Regions from separate parts of the Pseudomonas entomophila genome, predicted to be linked through region 1. Evidence: riboswitches for the same ligand, from Rfam matches in the RefSeq annotation. Region 1 holds a riboswitch; each other region holds the start of a gene.
The links. A riboswitch is a leader RNA that binds a small molecule or an ion and turns the genes downstream of it on or off. The one in region 1 is predicted to bind cobalamin.
Positions count from the first base shown of each region.

Region 1 (5,350 bases):
CTCGAACTTTTCCGGCGCATACACGTAGAAATGGCCGAAACCGCCGCCCAGGTAGGGCGCCGAGCCCATCTGCCAGAACAGCCAGTTGAGCGTCTCTGTACGCGCAGCCAGCGACGTGGGCAGGAGTGCGCCGAACTTTTCGGCCAGGTAAAGCAGGATTGAGCCGGACTCGAACACCCGTACCGGCGGCTCGACACTGCGGTCGAGCAGGGCGGGGATCTTCGAGTTCGGGTTGACCCCGACGAAGCCGCTGCCGAACTGGTCGCCTTCGCCGATGCGGATCAGCCAGGCGTCATATTCGGCGCCCGTATGGCCGAGGGCCAACAATTCTTCGAGCAGGATGGTCACCTTCACGCCGTTGGGGGTGGCCAGCGAGTACAACTGCAGCGGGTGCTTGCCCACGGGCAGGTCCTTGTCGTGGGTCGGGCCGGCCACCGGGCGGTTGATACTGGCGAACTGGCCGCCTGAGGGGGCCTCGTGGGTCCAGACCTTGGGCGGGACGTAAGGGTGCTTGCTCATGCGTGAAACTCCTTGAGGCTCGATACGGGCACATACACGTGTGGACTCGCATCTATGCCATGGGTTCGGCGCAAAGGGCAAATGCAATGAGCGCGGGCGCAAGTAGGAGCTTTAGCCGCGATACAGGCACCGCGGTGTCTGGCCACCCGCTTCGCGGGTGATCGCGGCTGAAGCCGCTCCTACAGAAGTTGTGTCAGGTCAATGGGAAGGGTCAGAAGCTGTAGTCGACCGTGGCGAAGTACGAACGCGGCGCGCCGAGCAGCCATTGCTCGCCGCTGTGGGCCGAAACCACGTAGTCGCGGTTGAACAGGTTGTTCACCTGCAGGCCGAGACGCACGTCCGGCAGCACCTGCCAGCCGAGGTTGGCATCCACCACGGTATAGCCCGGCACGGCCTGTTCGTTGTCGACGCTGGCATAGCGCTCATCTACATAACGCAGGCCCACGCCGGCATCCAGCGTCTGACCGAAGCCTTTGCTCAGCCACAGGTTGGCGGTGCGCCGCGGCACGTTGGCGGGGCGGTTGCCGGCACGGTCCATCACCCCCTGCGCCGTGCTTTGCAGGTACTCGTCGTATTTGGCCCGCACCAGCGCGGCGTTGGCCGACAGCTGCCACTGGTTGCCCAGCGCCAGTTCCAGCGAGGCCTCCAGGCCGTCGGAGGTCTGCTGCCCGGCCTGCTGCTGGGTCTTGCTGGCCGGGTCGTAGACCAGCAGCTTCTTCTTGACGATGTGGTAGGCCGCCAGGGTCCATTCGCCTTGGCCGTCCCAGAAGCGCTGCTTGACGCCGAACTCGGTCTGCTTCGCCTCGGTGAGGTCGAAGTCCATCTGTTTCTGGCTGAGGCTGATCAGGTTGCCGACGCCGTCCTCGCTGGTGGAGTACTGGCCGTAGACCGACAGATCGTCGCTGAGCGCATAGACCAGCCCGGCGCGCCAGTTGCCGCCGCGCAGGCTGACGTCGCTGCGCGAGCCATCGATCAGGTTGTCGCGGTCGATGTGGTTCTGGTCGCGGCGCACGCCGGTGACCAGCGACAGGCGCTCGGTCAACTGGGTACGGTTTTCCGCGAACAGCGCGACGGTGTGGGTGGTGGAAAGGTTTTGCGGGCGCAGCGGTGAGGCGCTGTGGAACCCACTCGGTGCCGGGTTCCATGGGTCGACCAGGTCGACGCCGTCGTCGTTGTAGGGCGCGTTGCTGTCGACGTTGAAGCGGATCTTGTTGTACTCGACACCCACCACGGTCTTGCTCGCAAGGCCGAACAGCCCGTGGTCGAAGGTGAAGCTCTGGCGGTCGCCGAGCTGCTCCTGGTTGTGCTTGATCTCCAGGTAGCTGCCCCGTTGCAGCAGGCCCTCATCGGCGTTCCAGGTGTAGTCCTCGGCGTTGCGCCAGTGGCGGCGGCTTTTGATGTAGTACAGCAGGTTGCTGGCCGAGACCGTGTCGCTGAGCGTCCAGTCGGTGGTCAGGCGCGTCCACTCGTCGTGGTAGCGCTGCACGTCGTTCTGCACGTTGTAGTTCTTCTTGCGCAGGCTGTCGCGGTAGTGGCCGTCGATCAGCGGCGTGCCAAAGTAGTTGGCCGGCTCGGCGTCGCCACGCTCGTGGGCGAGGGTGAAACTCAGGTCGTCACTGGCATCGAAGCGCAGGGCGGCGCTGAGCGACAGGTTGCGCGAGTCGGTGCGGTCGACCCAGCCGTTGCCTTCCTGCTTGTTGAGGGTGACCCGGTAGCTCAGGCGTTCGCTCAGGCTGCCGCCGCTGTCCAGCCCCAGCTGTTGGCGATCCCACGAGCCGTAGCCCAGGCGCAGGCGGTTGTGGATCTCGCCGGCGAAGGGTTTTTTCGGGATCACGTTGACCACCGCGCCGGTGGCGCCTTCGCCGTACAGCACCGACGCCGGGCCGCGCAGCACGTCGATGCGCTCGACCATCCACGGGTCGACCGGGAAGGTCAGGGTGCCGGCGCCGGTGTACAGCCGCGCGCCGTCGAACAGTGTCATCACCGAACCCTGGCCGCTGAAACCGCGCGCCGACAGGCCGGTGCCGCCATCACCGGGGGTGCCGATGAAGGTGATGCCCGGGGAGCGGGTCACGGCGTCCTGCACGGTGAGGTTGTTGCGTTGCAGGATCTGCTCGGCGCTGATGCTGCTGGTGCTGGCCGGGGTTTCCAGGGCGCTGAGGTTCAGCCGTGAACCGGCCTGGGTCGGGGTGGCCAGGTCGATGGCCGAGGGCTCGCGGGTCTCGGTGACCGCCGTCGAGGGCAGGGTGAGCGGGGCACCCTGGTGGTCGTCGGCCAGGGCCGGGAGCGAGACGGCCAGGCAGGCCGCCAGGGTGTGAAGCTTGTTGAATCGGGACATGTCGTTCCACTGCTGCAGGAATGAATGGATCCCGGTGGAAAACACGCAAAGGCGAACCACATACGCAGGCGCGCACGCGATGACCGGCCTGCGCCCGCCCACCGCGGGTTGCCAAGTAAGGCTTCAGGCCGGTCTCCGGGCTTGCGAGGGGCATGAAACCTTCACCTTCCCATGCGGGTGCACAGTGGTCTGTCGAAGGGGTCGCTCGCTTACCGTTGCGGGGGCAGCGCCGGACTTGTCGTGACAACGACTCACCGGCTTCCCGTTTCACCCTGCGCACGGCGGCGCAGGACACCTGAAACTGGCGCGCATCTGACCATCGAACGAGGGGGGAGTCAATCATCTGGATGGGCCAGGCACTGTCAGTGCGCGACAGGTCTGCCCCGCGGCGTTCAATGCCCGAACGCTTTCAGGTTGCCCTTGCGGTTGGCTTCATAGGCTTCCTGCGCCATGGGCGTTGCCTGCGGGTTGCCCAGGTCTTCCATGGCCAGCCGGTGGGTCTCCGGCGCCAGGTATGCCGCGAACGCGCACACGCAGGTGATGAAGAATGCCAGCCCGCCCACCACCAGCGGGATGTTGTCCGAGCCCGGCGGTGCCACGGTGGCGAACAGCGCCGGCAGCATGGCGGTGAGCATGGTGCCGACGTTCTGCGCGATGGCCATGGCCGAAACCCGGTAGCGGGTCTGGAACAGCTCGGGGTAGAAGCTTGGGAACACCGCGTTGTAGCCCTGGTAAACCATGCCCCACATGACGATCGAGGCGGCGAAGGCCAGTGGCACGTTGTGGATGCTGATCGCATACAGGTAGACAAACGCCAGCAGGCCCGAGCCCAGGCAACCGGCGATCATGGTCGGGCGGCGGCCGATCCTGTCGGAGAGGTTGCCGACGAAGGGGATCACCAGCACCGCGACGATATTGCCCACCACCGGGATCCACAGATACACGCTCTTGTCGAAGCCCACGCCGTAGGCCGGCTGCACCGCGTAGGCCGCGCCAAAGATGGTGGCGACCACCGGGATCACGTTCATCAGCGCCATGAACATCACCAGCACCATGTGCTTCCAGCTGTGACGGAAGGCTTCGCTGATCGGCGACTTGGCGACCTTGTCCTGCTGCTCTTCCTGGACGAAGGCCGGGGTTTCGTGGACCTCCTTGCGGATGATGAAGCCGGCCAACAGCACCAGCGCGCTCATCAGGAACGGAATGCGCCAGCCCCATTCGTTGAAGGCCTCGCTCGGCATGAAGTAGGCCAGCGGCAGGAACACCGCCGCCGCCATCACCTGGCCGGCCTGCACGCCCTGCAGCGTGTAGCTGGCGTAGTAGCCACGGCGGCCGAACGGCGCGTGCTCCATGATCATCGAGCTGGCCCCGGAGATCTCGCCGGCCACGGCGAAGCCCTGGACCAGGCGCAGCAGCACCAGCAACGCCGGGGCGAGCAGGCCGATGTCGTGGTAAGTGGGCAGCAGGCCCACGGCCATGGTCGACAGGCCCATCAGGAACATGCACAGCAGCAGCACGTTCTTGCGCCCGCGGGTGTCGCCCCAGTGGCCGAGCACGAAGGCGCCCACCGGGCGGGCCAGGTAGCCGACGCCGTAGGTGGCCAGCGAGGCGATGATGGCCATTTTCGGGTCGGTGGAGGGGAAGAAGATCTGCGGGAAGATCAGCGCCGCGGCCTGGGCATAGATGAAGAAGTCGTAGTACTCGAGGGCAGAGCCGATCCATCCGCTGGCGGTGGCTTTCTTGGCTTGGGAGCTTGTGCGGGCCATGTTGTCTCCGTTGTTCTTGTCGGTGGCCGAAAGGTCAGCGCGCACAGGGCGCGTGAACCGTGGGGCGATAAGGAGAAGACGAACGTGACGGTGCGGATCGCAGGGCGAGGAACGTGAGCATAGGTCGGTACCCGTTTTATTGAACTTATTATGTGGTGACGTTGGGCGGTGCGGCGCAGGACCCGCCGAACGACCGGCGTGGCAGCGAGAAAGGCCGGCGGGGCCTGCGACTGGTGTTCATGGTTGTTCACGGGGGTGGGTGAATCAATTCGCCGGAACGGGTTTTGTTCGGTAATCGAACGAAAACTAACTGTTCCGTACAAAGTTCGTTGCCGGGGTGACTTTACCTGCGAATAATCGCTCATGCCAGGCCGATTGATGGGCTGTCGTTACCGCTGCCCTCATCGATCTGGCATGACCTCTGTAGGAGCGGCTTTAGCCGCGATGCAGGCGCTGCAGTGCCTGGCATCTGCTTCGCGGATGATCGCGGCCGAAGCCGCTCCTAAAGAGGAACGCCCCACAACAACAAGGAACCCCAGCATGCAGCGTTCGATTGCCACCGTGTCCCTCAGCGGCACCCTGCCGGAAAAGCTCGAAGCCATCGCCGCCGCGGGTTTCGACGGCGTCGAGATCTTCGAGAACGACCTGCTGTACTACGCCGGCAGCCCGCGCGAGGTGCAAAAGATGTGCGCCGACCTCGGCATCGCCATCACCCTGTTCCAGCCTT
Region 1 covers NZ_CP063832.1:758,322-763,671, forward strand. The annotation lists gene yghU (glutathione-dependent disulfide-bond oxidoreductase) at 1-519, opposite strand, end outside; gene IM733_RS03455 (TonB-dependent receptor) at 731-2,857, opposite strand; cobalamin riboswitch at 2,967-3,171, opposite strand; gene IM733_RS03460 (MFS transporter) at 3,250-4,623, opposite strand; gene quiC (3-dehydroshikimate dehydratase QuiC) at 5,164-5,350, shown strand, end outside.

Region 2 (5,350 bases), 1.1 Mb from region 1:
CAACCCGGCGCCCACCAGCGCGCCGAGCAGCACCCGTGGCGCGCGGATCTGCCAGACGATCTGCTCCTGGCCACGGCTGAAGTTGCCGGCCTCGGCAAGCCCTACCTGCTTCAGAACGATGTCCAGTACGTTGGCCAGTGGCACCTGGGCCGCGCCGAAACCGAGCGAAACCAGGCAGGACAGCAGCAGGGCGGCCACCAACCCGACGAGCAGCAGCCGGTAGGCCGTGGGGCTGCGTAGCGGCATCACGGCCGCGCCTGCGCGAACAGTTGCGGGTGCAGGGCAGCGGCCAGCTGTTCGATGGCATCGGCGTTGTCCACCGAGGGCGTCACCTGCAGGTAGGACAGCACCACGAAGCGACGTTCGCGAATGGCTTTCACATCGGCCAGCGCCGGGAGCTGGAGCAGGAAATCGCGCTTCTGCTGCCAGGTGGTCGGCCCGTAGTCGACGATCGCGATTATGTCGGGGTCGCGTTCGACGACGCTTTCCCAACTGACTTCGGTCCAGCTGGCTTGCACGTCGGTCATCACGTTGTCGCCGCCGGCCGCCGCGATCAGCGCCTGGGGCATGCCCAGGCTGCCGGAGGTGGTGGGGCGGTCCTCGCCGCTGTCGTAGAGGAACACTTTGGGGCGGTCGTGGACGTTGGCGAGGGTCTTGGCAACCTTGGCGATACGCCCGCGCAACTGGGTGACCAGCGCCTGGGCCCGTGGCGCCACGTCGAAGATGCGCCCGAGGTTGTCGAGGTCGGTGTAGAGGTCGTCGAGGCTTGCCGGGTGCCGGGGCATGATCCGCGAGCAAGACTCGCTCAATTCGTAGACGGGGATACCGAACGACGCCAGGCGCTGCGGTGTGAGCGTCCCGCCGACCTCCATGCCGTAGCCCCAGCCGGCGAACAGGAAGTCGGTGTCCACGTCCAGCAGGTTCTCCACCGATGGGTAGCGTGGCGCCAGTTCCGGCAGGCCCGTCAATGCCTGGCTCAAGGAGGGGGCAAGGGTTTTCCAGCCGCTGATGCCGCTGTAGCCGATCATCCGCTCGCGCAGGCCGAGGGCCAGGAGCATGCCGGTCAGGTTGATGTCGTGGCTGACCGCCCGTTGCGGTGCCTGCTGGAAGGTCACCGTGCGGTCGCAGCTGCGTACGTTCACGGGGTAGTCGCTGGCTGCCGCCACGAGGGGCAAGGCGGCGAGCAGGGGGAGTAACGATCGCTTCATGCGGGGCTGATCCAGGTGATGCGCGGGTGATGGGCCAGGGGGTGGCGGTCGACCAGGGCGCGGGTGCCGAAGACTTCGGCCAGGCACTGCTCGGTCAGCACCTCGGCGGGCGTGCCGCCGGCTTTGATGCGGCCTTGCTCGATGACGTACAGGCGGTCGCAGAAGGCCGCGGCCAGGTTCAGGTCGTGGAAGCTGGCCAACAGGCCCAGGCCGGTGCCGCGCAGGTGCTGCAGCAGGGCCAACTGGTAGCGCGGGTCGAGGTGGTTGGTCGGTTCGTCGAGCACCAGCAGGCGCGGTTGCTGGGCCAGGGCCCGGGCCAGCAGCACACGCTGCTTTTCGCCACCGGACAGGTGGGCGAAACCTTGCTCGGCGCGGTCTTCCAGGCCCAGTTGGCGCAAGGCGGCCTCGATGGGCGCCGGGTCGCCGTCGCCGTCGAGCCAGCCAAGGTGCGGCGTGCGGCCCATGGCGACGACGTCGCGCACGCTGAGGCCGAAGTCTTCGGGAAACTCCTGCAGCATCACCGCGATGCGCTGGGCCACCCAGCGCGGCGGGCGTTGCCAGACATCCTCACCCTCGAGCAGCACGCGCCCGGCCTGTGGGCGGTTGAAACGGTAGGCGCAGCGCAGCAGGCTGGTCTTGCCGCTGCCGTTGGGGCCGATCAACCCAACGAACTCGCCGGGGCGCACTTCGAGCGTGACATCGTCGAGCAGGCAAGGCTCGCCGGTAGCGGGTGACCAGTGCAGGCGCTCGATGCGCAGGAGGGGTGAAGACATGCGGACGCGCCCGTAGCGAGAAAGTGAAGCCCGGCGAGGTGGACGCATGAAGGCATTGCAGGCAGCGGGCTGCCCCAAGACCGGCACGCGCCCGCCCACCGCGGGAGTTGCCAAACAGAGGTTGCAGGCCGGTCTCCGGGCTTGCGAGGCGCACGGGCATTCACCTTCCCATGCCGTTGGCACAGTGGTCTGTCGAATACCTTGCTCGCTTACCGTTGCGGGGGCAGCGCCGGACTTCTCGCTGAACGAGGCACCGGCTTCCCGTTTAACCCCTGGCACGGCGGCCAGGGACACCTGAAACAAGGGGCGCATCTGAGCATTTATGCGCGGGCGAGTCAATCAAGGTGGCGCGCAGCCTGGCGGTCGTAGTGCTGCTGGGCCAGCTGTATCGCAGGCATGTTCGACTCCGCCCAACGTGCCAGGCGCTCGACCGTGTCGCCCAGGGTCGCGCCCAGTTCGGTCAGCGCGTACTCGACGGTGGGCGGCACGGTGGGATGCACTTCACGCTCGATCAGCCCGTCGCGCTCGAGGCGCTTCAGGGTTTGCGACAGCATTTTCTGCGAGATCCCGGCCATGTCCCGGCGCAGTTGGTTGAAACGCACGCGTTCACCGGCGCTGAGGCGGTCGATCAGCAGCAGGGCCCATTTGTCCGCCAGGCGGTCGAGCACCATCCGCGCGGGGCAGGCGAGGGCGAATACGTCATAGGCGGGGCATTCCCGGTAATGGGCCATACGGGGTTACTCCAGGGTGACCAGGTGAGTGGAAAGTGCCTTCTTGAGGGCTTGGCGCCAACTGGATAGGCTTGTCTGCATGGTTCGCGGCCGCGCCATGCCTTCTCTGACGACACTTTTAGGAATTGAACATGAATACCGAATCCAAGGTTTCGGGGCTGCGTGCCGGCCGCTGGTTGACCCCTCTGGTGCTGGCGGCTGCCGCGAACCTGTCCAGTGCCGGCGAACTGGTCACGCCAGCCGTGCTGGTGGTCGACCACAGCCCGCCCAAGGCACAGCTCGAACAGCAGATCCTCGCCGCCCGGCGCTACGACACCTTCTGGAATACCGGCGACGAAGCCATGGCCCGCGCCGCGCTGGCCACGGACTTTCGCGACAACACCCTGCCGGCGGGGCGGCCGCAAGGTATCGAAGGCCCGCTGAAAGCCTCGAAGGCCTTCCGCGCGGCGGTGCCGGACCTGCGCTGCGAGGTGTTGCAGATGATCGTTGCCGGTGACCGGGTTACCGCGGCCCTGCGCTTTACCGGGCATTTCACTGGCAAGCTGGGCGAGCGCCAGGGGCAGGGCGAGGCCATCGACTTCATCGCCATGGACATCTATCGCATCGCCGATGGCCGCATTGCCGAGGACTGGCACCTGGAAGACAACCTGACCTTCCTGCAGCAGGCCGGGCTGGCCGCGCGCTGAGCGCAGTCAGTCGAAGACCCTGGCCGGGTTCAGCGGTGCATTGCCCTGGGCCAGGGTCCAGCGGGCGATCTCGTCCTTGCGCAGGAAGGCCACGCCGGGGTGGGACTTGGCATAGGCGATGAACTGGTCGAGGGCGTGGGCCACGGTCGGCGTGCCGCCGATGCGGTCGTGGGCCGACAGCGACATCAGCCGGCGCCGCTGGCGGCCTTCGGCATACAGCACGTCGAACTCGTCCTTGAGTTCCTGCAGCAGGGCGGCGCCGGTCATCGCGGTGGAGCCGGCGATGCGGCCGATATCATTGTTGCGCAGGGTGTAGGGCACCACGACGAAGGGTTTGCCGCGTACCGGGGTGATCGACGGCTCGTCCCGGGACAGGTCGTCGATGTGGTAGAGGAAGCCCAGGTCCTGGAGGATGTTCAGGGTGTCCCGGGAATGGCGCATCCAGAAGGCGTTGAAACCCACCGGGCGTTGGCCGGTAACCCGTTCGACGATGGCCGCCGCCTGCTCGTAGTGACGGCGTTCCTCGGCGGGCGTCAGGCTGTATTGCGGTGCCCAGTACAGGCCATGGGCCGCGGCCTCGTGGCCGCGACGCACCACTTCGGCGGCAAGCTCCGGGTAGGCTTCGACAGCCTTGCCGACCATGTGCGAGGTGACCTTGATACCGTGCCGGTCGAACAGGTCGAGCAGGCGCGGCACACCCTCCAGCGGGCCATAGCGGTACCAGCTGGGGGCAATGGTGTCTGGGTAGCGCGCATCCAGCGGCGGGAACGGGCTTTCAGCGTGGGCGGGCTGGCTGCCCGACTCGAACTGCAACGAGATCGAGATCACCAATTGCGCGCCGTTGGGCCAGAACGGCCCGCCACCGCCTGCCGGGGCGGGGCTGCTGCGGGGCGGGGTGGCGGCGCCACTGGTCAGCACCGTGCCTGCGGCCGCTGCGGCGATGCCGCCGACGAGGGTGCCTTTGACGAAATCTCTCCTGCTGGTCATCGATAGTCTCCCGATGGGGTGGGTAGGGGAGGCGTCAGTGTAATTAGTGGGTAAATCGCTAATAATCAGGTGGCAGACAAATTCATATTTCGGAAAAAGCGAAAACCATGCTGGATAACCTGGCGCTGTTCCTGGCCATCATCGAAAAAGGCAGCCTGTCAGCCGCAGGCCGTGAGCGGGGGCTGTCGCCAGCGACGGTGTCCGAACGCCTGTCGGCGCTGGAGGCTCACTACGGCGTGGCGCTGCTTACCCGCACCACGCGTTCGCTCAATCTTACCGACGAGGGGCGCGTGTTGGCCGATGGCGCGCGGCGCCTGCTGGCCGAGGCCGACGAACTGGAAGGGCGCATCAGGCATGGCAGCGAGAACATCGCGGGGCTGATCCGCCTGAGTGCGCCGGTCGACCTGGGGCAGAACGTCATCGCACCCATCCTCGACCGCTTCCTGGCGGACCATCCGCAGGTGGCCATCGACCTCGACCTTACCGATGGCTATGTCGACCTGGTGGGGCAGGGCATCGATTTCGCCATTCGCTATGGCACATTGGCCGACAGCTCGTTGCGCGCGCGGGTGCTGGGGGACAACCGCAGGGTGGTGTGCGCCGCGCCGGAGTACCTGCAACGTCATGGCATCCCGGCCCATCCCGATGAGCTGGCGGACCACGACTGCATCGTCATGCGCTTTGGCATCCATGCCGAGCGTACCTGGCCGTTTCGCCTGGGGGGCAACGCATACCCCGTGCGGGTCAGCGGGCGTCGGGTGGCCAACAATGGCGAACAGGTGCGGCGCTGGGCGTTGGCCGGGCATGGCCTGTGCCTGAAGTCGATCCGCGATGTGCAGGCTGACCTGGACAGCGGCCGGTTGGTGGAGGTGCTGGCCGCCTACGGCGCTGGTGAGGTAGCGCTGCAGATCGTCTACCCGCCGAGCCGGGTGCAGCCACGGCGGGTGCGGGCGCTGGCCGAGGCG
Region 2 covers NZ_CP063832.1:1,854,497-1,859,846, reverse strand. The annotation lists gene IM733_RS07910 (FecCD family ABC transporter permease) at 1-246, opposite strand, end outside; gene IM733_RS07905 (ABC transporter substrate-binding protein) at 246-1,208, opposite strand; gene IM733_RS07900 (ABC transporter ATP-binding protein) at 1,205-1,981, opposite strand; cobalamin riboswitch at 2,091-2,294, opposite strand; gene IM733_RS07895 (winged helix-turn-helix transcriptional regulator) at 2,317-2,712, opposite strand; gene IM733_RS07890 (ester cyclase) at 2,844-3,398, shown strand; gene IM733_RS07885 (polysaccharide deacetylase family protein) at 3,405-4,385, opposite strand; gene IM733_RS07880 (LysR family transcriptional regulator) at 4,493-5,350, shown strand, end outside.
Region 2: it holds a riboswitch for cobalamin, as region 1 does, so the genes downstream of both, IM733_RS07900 (ABC transporter ATP-binding protein) here and IM733_RS03455 (TonB-dependent receptor) in region 1, are expected to answer to the same signal.

Region 3 (5,350 bases), 380 kb from region 1:
TCCTGGCCGATCAGCACCAGGCGGGTGATGCGCGGCTCTTCGTTGCGCCAGGCGCGGTCGAAGTGCTTGTCGAAGCGGGTGCCCACGCCCTGGATCAGCAGGCGCATCGGCTTGCCGGGGATGGCGGCGAAGCCCTTGGCGCGCAGGATGCCGAACTCGGTGACCAGTTGCGTGAGGGCGTCGAGCAACAGGCTTTCGTCGGCTTCGGGCAGGTCGAGGGAAATGGAGTCGAAGGCGTCGTGGTCATGGTCGTCATGGTCATCGCCATCGTGGTGCGAATCGTGGTGGGTGCGCCGGCCATCGATATGCGCCTCGGACTCGGCACCCACGCCCAGCAACACCTCCAGCGGCAGGCGACCGCTGCTGGCCTCGATCACCTTGACCGCCGGCGGCAGCTCTTCGGCCACTTCGGCGCGGACCTTGGCCAAGCCTTCTGAATCAATCAGGTCGGCCTTGTTCAACACCACCAGGTCGGCGCTGGCCAGTTGGTCGGCGAACAGTTCGTGCAGGGGCGACTCATGGTCGAGGTTGGGGTCGAGCTTGCGCTGGGCGTCGACCTGGTCCGGGTAGGCGGCGAAGGTGCCCGCTGCCACGGCCGGGCTGTCGACCACGGTGATCACCGCGTCGACGGTGCAGGCGTTGCGGATTTCCGGCCACTGGAAGGCCTGGACCAGAGGCTTGGGCAGCGCCAGGCCGCTGGTTTCGATGAGGATGTGGTCCAGGTCGCCGCGACGGGCCACCAGTTCGCGCATCACCGGGAAGAACTCTTCCTGCACCGTGCAGCACAGGCAACCGTTGGCCAGCTCATAGACGCGGCCATTGGCCTCTTCTTCGCTGCAACCGATGCTGCACTGTTTGAGAATTTCGCCATCGATGCCCAGCTCGCCGAACTCGTTGACGATCACCGCGATGCGGCGGCCCTGGGCGTTGTCGAGCATATGGCGGAGCAAGGTGGTCTTGCCCGAGCCGAGGAAGCCGGTAACGATGGTGACGGGGAGCTTGGCCAGTGTTTTCATGTCGCGGTGCCCTTGGCGGCTGTGGCGCGGGCATGCAGGACGATAGCCACGGGCCGTGCCGGCCTGGCTGGTTCGCCACCGGATCACCCCGCCCGGTTGAAAGTCGAAAACGTCACGAGGCAGGTCTCCTGGCTCGCACTGCGCCGACAAGAATGCCAGCTGGATGGCGCCTTCCCGCGCGTGCGCAGTGGCTGTGCCGATCCGTTCCAGTGCCTACAGTTGCGGGGGCAGCCGCGGCATCGACCGCGTTCCCGTCTTAGCTCCGGCCAACGCCGGAGAACCTCGAAGCGGCAAGGCTACGCAGAGCCTGCCTTGCGGTCAACCGCCGCCGCCATTGACGCAAGGTTCGCCCCATGATTTGCTAGCGCACTGCGTTCAGGTGCCCCCTTGGGGTGAAACGGGAAACCGGTGCGTCACGCGTCTCTTTGCAAGAGGCCGGACAATGCCGGTGCTGCCCCCGCAACGGTAAGCGAGTGAAGCGTCTTGACCACTGTGCCCGTCGACACGGCATGGGAAGGTGACGCCAACAACGGAGCCCCGCTCCACCTCGCCAGCCCGGAGACCGGCCTGACGCCACATGAACACCCCGCGGTGGGCGGGCGCTGTCGCATACCTGGGCGAGCTTCGCCCGGGGTCGCCGCGCTTGCCCGTTGCCCCAATGCCCGACAAAAGCAACAGCAGAGGAACGCGTCATGCCCATCACCAGCACGAAACACAGCATCGCCACCCCCGTCAGCCTCAGCCAGCGCATGATCATCGCCATCGGTGCCAGCCTGCTCGGCCTGTGCCTGGTCTACTTCGCCGGTTTCTCGCACATCGAGGCGGTGCACAACGCCGCTCATGATACCCGCCACAGCGCCGCCTTCCCCTGCCACTGAGTACGCCCGCATGATCACGCGCATCGCCCGTACCGCGGGCTTCAGCGGGCTGCTGGCCGCCCTGCTGTTGACCCTGCTGCAAAGCTTCTGGGTCGCTCCGCTGATTCTCCAGGCGGAAACCTACGAGAACGCCGCCCCCGCCGCCGAACACCACGCGCATGGCGAGGCCGCCGCGCCCCACGAACATGAGCACAGCGCCGAAGCCTGGGCGCCGGAGGATGGCTGGCAGCGTGTGCTGTCCACCACCGGCGGCAACCTGGTAGTGGCGGTAGGCTTCGCCCTGATCCTTGCCGCGCTGTACAGCCTGCGCGAGCCTGGCCGTGTCAGCACCGGCGCGCTCTGGGGCCTGGCCGGTTTCGCCGTGTTCTGCCTGGCCCCGACCCTGGGCCTGCCACCCGAACTACCTGGCACTGCCGCCGCCGACCTTGGCCAACGCCAGACCTGGTGGGTCGCTACCGCCGCTGCAACCGCAGCAGGTTTGGCATTGCTGGTGTTCGCCCGTCACTGGCTGCTCAAGGTGATCGGCGTCGCCCTGCTGGTCATCCCCCATGTCATCGGCGCGCCGCAACCGCCCGTGCATGAGAGCCTGGCGCCGGAAGCCCTCGAAGCGCAGTTCAAGATCGCCTCCTGGCTGACCAACGCCGCCTTCTGGCTGGCGCTGGGCCTGCTCAGCGCCTGGCTCTACCGTCGCTCCAGCCACGCTTGATGTCCCTGCATCCCGCTCAGCCGGCGTTGTACGCCGGCTTTGGCTGCCGTCGCGGCTGCCCGGTCGAGACACTCTCGGTGCTGCTGCGCCAGACCCTGACCCTTCACGCCTTGCCCCTTTCCTGCCTGCGCGGCATCGCCAGCATCACGCCCAAGGCGCGTGAGCCCGGCTTGCTGGCGCTGGCTGAGCGCCTGGGGTTGCCGTTCATCTGCTTCGATGCCCCACATCTGCTCGGTTTCGAAGCGCAGCTCACCCAGCGCTCCGCCGTCGCCTACGCCCAGACCGGCTGCTGGGGCGTAGCCGAAAGCGCGGCACTGGCCCTGGCCGGCCAGGCATTCACGCCGCCACGCCTGCACATCCCGAAACAGACCCTGGCTGGCGCCACCCTGGCCCTGGCCATCGGCGGATAATCCGCCCTCCCACCTGCAAGGAATTCCCATGACGGTCTACTTCATCGGCGCCGGCCCCGGCGACCCGGAACTGATCACGGTGAAGGGCCAGCGCCTGATCCGCCAGTGCCCGGTGATCATCTATGCCGGCTCCCTGGTGCCTCCCGCCGTGCTCGAAGGGCACACCGCCCAGACCGTGATCAACAGCGCCGAACTGCATCTGGAGCAGATCGTCGAGGCCATGCGCCAGGCCCACGCCGCTGGCCACGATGTGGCTCGGGTGCACAGCGGCGACCCCAGCCTGTACGGCGCCATCGGCGAGCAGATTCGCCACCTGCGCGAGCTGGCCATCGATTACCAGATCGTGCCGGGCGTCACCGCGACCGCTGCCAGCGCCGCCCTGCTGGGGTGCGAACTGACCCTGCCCGACGTGGCGCAAACCGTGATTCTCACCCGCTACGGCGACAGCTCGCCGATGCCACCCGGGGAGCAGTTGGCCGACCTGGCCCGGCACCGCAGCACCTTGGCCATCCATCTGGGGGTCAAGCACCTCGCCCGAATCGTCACCGAACTGTTGCCCCACTACGGCGCCGACTGCCCTGTCGCGGTGGTGCACCGCGCCACATGGCCGGACCAGGACTGGGCCAAGGGCACTCTGGCGGATATCGTCGAGCGCGTAGCGGCCAAAGGCTTCCGGCGCACAGCGCTGATCCTCGTCGGCCATGTACTGGGGGATGCCCCCTTCGCCGATTCGGCCCTTTACCGCGCCGGGCACGCCCACCTCTACCGGCCCGGCCCATGAGCCATTTGCCGCCACCCCTCACGTCGTAGCACACTGGGGCTTTCACGCCTACTGGAAACCCCAACATGCTCGAACTACGCCCCAACTGTGAGTGCTGTGACCGTGACCTGCCAGCCGAAAGCCCGGACGCGCTGATCTGCTCCTTCGAATGCACGTTCTGCCGCGCGTGCAATGATCGGCATTTCCACCACCAGTGCCCCAACTGCGGTGGCCAGCTCGTCTCGCGGCCGACCCGTACCGGCAAGGCGCTGGACAACAACCCTGCCTCCACCCAGCGAGTGATCAAAAAGCACTCAGCCTGCGCCTGACCCCCTTCCCAGACAGCTTCAACGGAGGTGTGCCCAGCCTCCTTTTGTAGGACTTTTCAACAAAATAGCTGCGCATAATCAACACACCTATACTCGCCTATTACCAAGGATCCTGAATCCCCGTAAGGTGCGCGCTGCCTACAGCTGACCCGCGAAACGACTTTCGAACGGAAACAGGAAGCGGGTCCACATCAACAGGAGTTCCCCATGACATCCGTGCTGTTGGTCGATGACCACCACATTGTCCGGCTGGCCGTGCGCATGCTGCTTGAAAAAGAGCGATTCACCATCGTCGGTGAAACCGGCAAAGGCAAAGAAGCCGCGCGCCTGGCCGCGGAAACGAAGGCCGAGGTGGTAATTCTCGACATCGGCCTGCCCGACCTCGACGGCATGGAAGTGATCAAGCGCCTTAAGCTGCTCGTGCCCGCGCCCCGGATCATGGCCCTCACCGGCCAACCCGCCGACCTCTACGTGCGCCGCTGCATGGATGCCGGCATCAGTGCATTCGTCAACAAGGACGAGGATCTCGACGCCCTGCTCTTCGCCCTCAAGGCACTGGTCAAGGGCTACTCGACCTTCCCGCAGATGGCGGTCAACAGCAACACCCTGGACAGCGAGAAAGAGCGCCTGGGCAGTCTGTCCAACCGCGAAATGGAAGTGCTGCGCCGCCTCTGCGCCGGGCAGAGCAACAAGCTGATCGGCCAGCAGATGAACCTCAGCGCCAAGACCATCAGCACCTACCGCGGCCGGATTCTGGAAAAGCTCAAGGCCGAGTCGCTGGTGGAAATGGTCGACCTGGCCAAACGCAACAACGTGGCCTGACCGATGATCGGGCGCACCCTGCCGTGCGTGCTGCTGGCCGCACTGCTGTCGTTGTCCGCTGCGGCGCAATCCCCCAGCGAAAGCCGCCATTTGCTGGCACGCGCCCTGAGCGCAGCACAACCACTGGCGCTCGATGCGCACGATCGCCAGTGGCTCGCCGCGCGCAAGACGCTGGTGCTCGGCAGTTCGCGCCCCGACTACCCACCGTTCGACATCAACACCAGCCAAGCCGACTACGAAGGACTGAGCGCCGACTACGCCGGCCTGATCGCCGAGCAGTTGGGCGTCCCCATCGAGATCCGTCGTTATAGCAATCGCGCGCAGGCCATCGCCGCATTGCGCAGCAGCGAGATCGACTTGCTGGGCACCTCCAATGCCTTCGAGGCCAACGATGCCGAGCTCGCCCTCAGCCAGCCCTACGCCGACGAC
Region 3 covers NZ_CP063832.1:1,135,367-1,140,716, reverse strand. The annotation lists gene cobW (cobalamin biosynthesis protein CobW) at 1-1,016, opposite strand, end outside; cobalamin riboswitch at 1,118-1,316, opposite strand; cobalamin riboswitch at 1,377-1,601, shown strand; gene IM733_RS05190 (CbtB domain-containing protein) at 1,709-1,894, shown strand; gene IM733_RS05185 (CbtA family protein) at 1,905-2,600, shown strand; gene IM733_RS05180 (cobalamin biosynthesis protein) at 2,600-3,010, shown strand; gene cobM (precorrin-4 C(11)-methyltransferase) at 3,039-3,791, shown strand; gene IM733_RS05170 (DUF1272 domain-containing protein) at 3,857-4,099, shown strand; gene IM733_RS05165 (response regulator transcription factor) at 4,307-4,921, shown strand; gene IM733_RS05160 (transporter substrate-binding domain-containing protein) at 4,928-5,350, shown strand, end outside.
Region 3: it holds a riboswitch for cobalamin, as region 1 does, so the genes downstream of both, IM733_RS05190 (CbtB domain-containing protein) here and IM733_RS03455 (TonB-dependent receptor) in region 1, are expected to answer to the same signal.